Regions from separate parts of the Erythrobacter sp. F6033 genome, predicted to be linked through region 2. Evidence: predicted binding sites of a transcription regulator. Region 2 holds the regulator's gene; the other holds the start of a gene.
What was found. The regulator LexA, encoded in region 2, represses DNA repair genes until DNA is damaged. The targets are predictions, from matches to a motif close to GTTCCNCNCTTGTTCT.
Positions count from the first base shown of each region.

Region 1: the regulator LexA is predicted to act here: its motif matches at 1,363-1,378, upstream of recA (recombinase RecA).

Region 1 covers NZ_JALKAZ010000001.1:1,125,570-1,128,850, forward strand. Annotated here, with positions in the region: gene MWU39_RS05300 (hypothetical protein) at 1-1,327, shown strand, start outside; gene recA (recombinase RecA) at 1,466-2,530, shown strand; gene alaS (alanine--tRNA ligase) at 2,733-3,281, shown strand, end outside.
Region 2 covers NZ_JALKAZ010000001.1:1,370,238-1,373,518, reverse strand. Annotated here, with positions in the region: gene moaC (cyclic pyranopterin monophosphate synthase MoaC) at 1-230, shown strand, start outside; gene MWU39_RS06455 (molybdopterin molybdotransferase MoeA) at 239-1,444, shown strand; gene lexA (transcriptional repressor LexA) at 1,627-2,316, shown strand; gene MWU39_RS06445 (ComEC/Rec2 family competence protein) at 2,338-3,281, opposite strand, start outside.

The DNA of each region.
Region 1 (3,281 bases), 240 kb from region 2:
CCGCAATGCAGAGTTGCTTTCCCCTGCGGCCTTGGTGAACGGGGCGTTGGGCAATCGTATCACCGTCACCCGCACTAATCCGGCAACAGGAGCCGCAGTTTCGGAACGCGCGGTTGTTCGCACTCGCGCCGATGGCGGTCTCGTTTTGCAAACTGGTGAGGGGTTCGAAGCTGTACGTTGCGCGGGCATTCCCGAAACTCTCACCTTTGACGGTATTCCCACGGGATTGTCCGCGAAGCCGGTTTTCTCGATCGATACGCAGGATGAAAGCGGTGGGACCTATGAGGTCACGCTAACTTACCTCGCGTGGGGCTTCGACTGGCAGGCAGACTACATCGCCACTTTCAAAAACACTCCTGGCCGCGGCGATGAATTCGAAATGAGTCTGCTTAGCTGGCTCAGCCTTGTAAATGATAACGGCCAGTCGTTCGAGAATACGCAGCTTTTGGTGATTGCGGGAACGCTCAACATTGAAAGCGATTTTGAAGGGCTTGCTGACCCACCTGTTGCGAGCCCGCTGCGTCTGACCTGCTATCCGCTTGGCAATACAAAGCAGGGTTCCGCTATCCCTATCCCGCCTCCTCCTCCGCCCCCTGCACCTGCGCCAATGGCCGGGTACGCCGAAGACAGAATGATTGTCGTCACAGGCTCTCGGATGAAGCGGGCTAATTTGGAGTCAGTGGCTGCAGTTTCCGTATTGTCAGCTGAAGAAGAGCAGCTTGGTGACCTGAAACTCTACCGTGTTCCGGAGCGCGTTACCGTTTCGGCCAAGGGATTGAAGCAGGTGGCCTTCCTGAACAAACAGGATGTGAAGGCGCGCTTGCTCTATCTGGCAGAGTGCAATCCCTATTATTGGCGCGATCCCGAAGAAGATTTCAGACCAGCTGACATGCTGCTTGTGACGAAGAATACGGACATGAAAGGGCTGGGAGTGGCCCTGCCGCAAGGTTCAATGACGCTCTACGAGCCCGGTGGGTTCGGCCTGCAAATGGTCGCGCAAACGGACCTGCGCGATTACGCTCGCGGACAAGATGTTGAATTGGAAATGCCGAGCAGCAACCAAGTCAATGTCTCGTGCGGCCGGATCAAAGAAGATGCTGAACCGGACGAAGAAGGCCGCAAATGGGTCAAGATGCAGGCCAAACTGCGCAACGCCAATCCTCACGATGTGACGATCCGGTTGCGACTTGGCGAATCGGGTGAGTGGGACATCCGCCCGCGCGGCGCAAAAACTCGCGTGAAGAATGGAGACGAGATTGTTGAGATCAAAATCGCAGCGAATTCGACGCGCAATTTCGAATGGAAAATCCGCAGTCCTTCGCGGTAATTCGGATATTATCACAGACTTGTAGGAAAATTCATGTTCCACTCTTGTTCTTGTGGAACAAATGGGATACATACTGTCTCAACAAGGGGGCGGTCGATAATTCCTGATCACCTCTAGGCAAGTTAAGGAGGCCGTGCGATGGCTACTAATCTTAAGTTGGTAGATAAGGAAAAATCCGTGGACCGTTCAAAGGCGCTCGACGCTGCGCTCGCTCAGATTGATCGCGCATTCGGCAAAGGCTCGGCGATGAAGCTGGGCTCGAAAGAGGCGATGGAAGTTGAATCCATTTCAACCGGTTCGCTCGGCCTTGATATTGCACTTGGCATAGGTGGCCTTCCGAAAGGCCGTGTCATTGAAGTCTATGGTCCAGAAAGCTCGGGTAAAACGACACTCGCGCTCCATGTCATTGCAGAGGCTCAGAAAGCTGGCGGGACGGCTGCGTTTGTCGACGCTGAGCACGCGCTTGACCCTGTTTATGCGAAAAAGCTTGGCGTGGACATTGATGAATTGATCGTCTCGCAACCCGATACCGGTGAACAGGCTCTGGAAATTACCGACACTCTCGTCCGCTCCAACGCGATTGACATCTTGGTAGTCGACTCGGTCGCGGCGCTTGTCCCCCGCGCGGAAATCGAAGGTGAAATGGGCGATTCCCATGTCGGCCTTCAGGCACGGTTGATGTCCCAATCGCTGCGCAAGCTGACCGGATCGATCAACCGTTCTAAATGTATGGTGATCTTCATTAACCAGCTACGCATGAAAATCGGCGTTATGTATGGCAATCCCGAGGTGACAACCGGCGGGAACGCGCTCAAGTTCTATGCATCTGTTCGCCTCGATATTCGCCGTACGGGCCAGATCAAGGACCGCGATGAAGTGGTAGGCAACTCCACCCGTGTCAAAGTGGTGAAGAACAAGGTTGCCCCGCCGTTCAAGCAGGTCGAGTTCGACATCATGTATGGTGAAGGTATCTCGAAGCGCGGTGAAATCCTTGATCTTGGCGTGAAGGCGGATCTGGTAGAGAAATCGGGTAGCTGGTATTCCTATGACAGCGTTCGCATTGGCCAGGGCCGTGAAAATGCCAAGATGTATCTCAAGGAAAATCCTGAAGTTTGTGACCGGTTGGAAGCTGCTATTCGCAGCCGCACTGATGAGGTCGCCGAGGAAATGATGGCGGGGCCGGACGCGAACCCCGACGACTGATCCTCAAGCGGGCAAGGCTGCGATCGCTGCAGCGCCCGGAAAACCGGAAAACCGGCACTCGCCAGTCCAACCCCAAGGGCACAAGGCGAGGCCGGTTTTTCTGTATCTGCGTGTAGCAAATTGCTTTTTTGGTTCGCTGCTAATCAGCGACAATGCACACAGTGTCTTGTCCCCGCGCGGCGCATTCCCTAACTGCCAAACTATGACGTCAACCAATGATATTCGCCGGTCGTTTCTAGACTTCTTTGGCAGTGCTGATCACGCGCAGGTGCCCAGTGCCCCGCTTGTGCCCTATAACGACCCAACATTGATGTTCGTCAATGCGGGTATGGTGCCCTTCAAAAACGTGTTTACCGGTCTTGAGACACCTCCTGCACCGCGCGCAACGTCCTCACAAAAATGTGTGCGGGCAGGCGGCAAGCACAACGATCTCGATAATGTCGGTTATACTGCGCGTCATCACACATTCTTCGAGATGCTCGGCAACTTCTCTTTCGGCGATTACTTCAAAGAGCAAGCAATCGAGAATGCTTGGACGTTGCTGACCCGAGAATGGGGTCTTTCGCGAGATCGGCTCACTGCGACTGTCTATCATACAGATGATGAAGCGTTTGATTTGTGGCGTAAGATATCAGGACTGCCTGAAGAGCGGATCATCCGCATCCCGACCAACGATAACTTCTGGTCGATGGGCGAAACAGGGCCTTGCGGGCCGTGTTCGGAGATTTTCTACGATCACGGCGATCACATT
Region 2 (3,281 bases):
AATCCGTGAATGTCGCTTTTGATTTTGAACACCAATCCATCAGAGCAACCGCTAGTGCTGCCCTGACCGGTAAGACTGGTGTTGAAATGGAAGCAATGGTCGCCGTTTCCACCGCACTCCTGACAATCTATGATATGGCCAAGGCTTTAGATAAGGGGATAGTGATCAGCGAGATAAGGCTGCTTGAAAAGCGCGGTGGCAAATCAGGTAACTGGAAGGCAGCGACCTAGTGCCGTCAATGCTGACACTCGAAGAGGCCCAGGCGAAGCTACTCGCTCTTGCGTCAGACATTCCGCCCGTTGAGATCCAAACCCATCTCGCGCAGGGTCATCATGTCAGCGAGGATGTCACAGCCGTCCGAACTCAACCAGCGGCTGATCTGTCAGCGATGGATGGATACGCAATCTGTGGGAACGGGCCATGGGATCTCGTGGGAGAAAGCCGCGCAGGCGCTCCCTTAAAAGGGCATCTGATTGATGGGCAGTGCGCCCGCATATCAACCGGCGCCCATCTCCCTGACGGTTCTGACCGCATTCTGATCCAAGAGAATGCTGTTGTCGACGGTCAGACAGTGAGCCTGCGCAAAGGCGAAGTCGTGCCGGAATCGGCGCAACACATCAGGCGCGCAGGTTTCGATTTTCATGAGGGCGACACTTTATTGCATCGCGGGACACTGATAGGACCTGCACAGATTGCCCTCGCGCTCTCTGGCGGCCTCTCTTCTCTGCCAGTGCTTCCCGCGCCGAGAATTGCTGTGCTTGACAGCGGAGACGAGCTTGTTCGTTTGCCCGCGACACTGGCGGCTCATCAAATTCCCGCGAGCAATGGCGCTATGCTTCGCGCAATGATTTCCCCGATTGCCGGCACGATCGATTTGCTCGGCCCGGTGGCGGACAATTTGGACGCATTGGCCGATGCCCTTTCAAAAACCAATGATTGCGACGTGCTTGTCACCTCCGGCGGCGCTTCAGTTGGCGATCATGATTTGATCCAGCAAGCGCTGATCAATTGGGGGGCAGAGATCGAGTTTTGGAAAGTCGCAATCAAACCGGGTAAACCGCTGATGATTGCAACCCGCCAGTCTGAGCAACGAAAGCAGGTGATATTGGGGCTACCAGGCAATCCCGTCTCCAGCTTCGTCACCTGTTACCTATTTGCATTGCCCCTGATCAGGGCAATGATGGGTTTTCAAACCCCTTTCCCAGGCCTGACCCAAATTCCAACAAAGCAAGACCTTCCCCCTGGCGGGCACCGAAGAGAATTTCTCAGAGCCGTATCAGATGGACAATCGGTTTGGCTCACAGATTCGCAAGATTCGAGCGCTCTTCAATCACTGGCGAAAGCGAATTGCCTCATCGATAGACCTTCTGGATGTGCTGCTTCACAAGCCGGAGCCGAAGTTGGCGTCTTTTGGCTCGAAAATGGCGGTAAACCGAGGTCTTGAGAGACTGGATCAGGTTGACAGGCCCTCTAAGGTTGCCTATTCGTTCCACATTCGTTCACCTTATTGGCGGACGGCCAGTATTCATAACGCACCTCTCTGTGGTGCCTCTTTGGGTGCGCATATGTGGCACTAGAAAGCGTGTATGCGCTTTTGCGAATGGTGCGTCTTAGGGAGCAAACTCCATGCTGACGGCAAAGCAGCACGAATTAATCCGGTTTATCCAACAACGGCTTGACGAATCCGGCATTTCACCAAGCTTCGAAGAAATGAAAGAGGCGCTCGACCTTAAGAGTAAGTCGGGTGTTCATAGATTGATCTCAGCTCTTGAAGAACGCGGTTTTATTCGGCGTCTTCCCAATCGCGCTCGCGCGCTTGAAGTCATCAAGATGCCAGAGGACGCGACCCCGACGCCGCGTAGCTCTTTAGCCGCCAATGACACTATCGTAGCGGGCAATGCTGCGATGAGGGCTGCCCCGGAACCCGCGAATGATGTGATTGAGATTCCACTTCATGGGCGGATTGCGGCTGGTGCACCGATTGAGGCTCTCGAAGGTCAAAACTCACTCCCAGTCCCAGCTGCTCTGCTTGGTCCGGGCGAGCATTACGCTCTTGAGGTGTCTGGTGACTCGATGGTCGAGGCTGGCATTTTCGATGGTGACTTTGCGCTTGTGCGCCGCACCGACAGCGCGCGGGACGGTGAGATTGTCGTTGCGCTAGTGCGCGGTGAAGAGGCGACTTTGAAGTATCTTCACAAAGAAGGTGCTAGCGTCAGATTGGATCCAGCAAACGCTGCCTATGACCCTCAAGTCTACGGCTCAAACGAGGTGCAGGTTCAGGGCAAATTGGCTGGCCTGCTCCGTCGGTATCATTGATTATGTGAGCGCGGGGCGGTGTCAGTCACCCTCCCCGCGCCACCACCCGTGTTCGCCTTGTCGCGATGCAACGCTGTCTATCCGTCCGTTCACTAGGATGAGCGATAGACCGCCGGTTTCCTCCAGCATTCTCCTGTCAGCCTTCAACCAGCGCGGTGAGCAGGACATAGGAAGATAGCGGTCTGCCACGACGATATCTGATCGTTCGCAGGCCGCAGCAAGGGCACGTTCTTCAACAAGGTCCCTGTTGCGCGCCAGCATAAGCACCCACGTTCTTCCTCCTCTTTCGATCTCTAAGACACAGAATTCATATGAGCAGCGTGCCCCAGGCCAGTCGGCGATTGGGACCGGATCGCTGGTGATACTCGCCAATTCAAGCAAATTGTCTCGGGAATAGGATGACCGACTGTCACGAAGTGACAGCAACCTGCGTCCTCCATTTGGATCCTCAACGGTTATTCCAACATGCTTACCTTCGCGGCCGATCAGCACATCCGGAATGGGGGTGCGAATTAGCATGGCCGCAGCCAACGAGACGGGCAAAATTCCGAGTAATCGAGCCGAACCGTTCCAAAGCGCCAACCACAAAGAGCCGACAACGAATAGCGCAATCGTGCCGTACCCCATTTGCGGCATCAATTTCACTGCACCTGGCTGGGATGAAGTGAAGTGGGCAATCGCCAACAGCGCATCAAGTGACTGTTGAACCAGCCACCAAACCGGTTTGCCAAGCCCGATCAAATCGAGAAATAAGCCAATTGCAATCAGGGGCATCGAAATGAATGTGACCATTGGGATCGCAACGACATTTGCAAACGCCCCGTACACACCGGCTCTGTGAAAGTGGAACAGCACAATCGGCATGAGCGCGATTTCTATGACCATGCCGGTCACAAACAGCATCATGATTTGTCGCCCGCTCCGCCGCCACCACGGTTCCTCTCTCGGAGCTAGAAAGCGTTTCG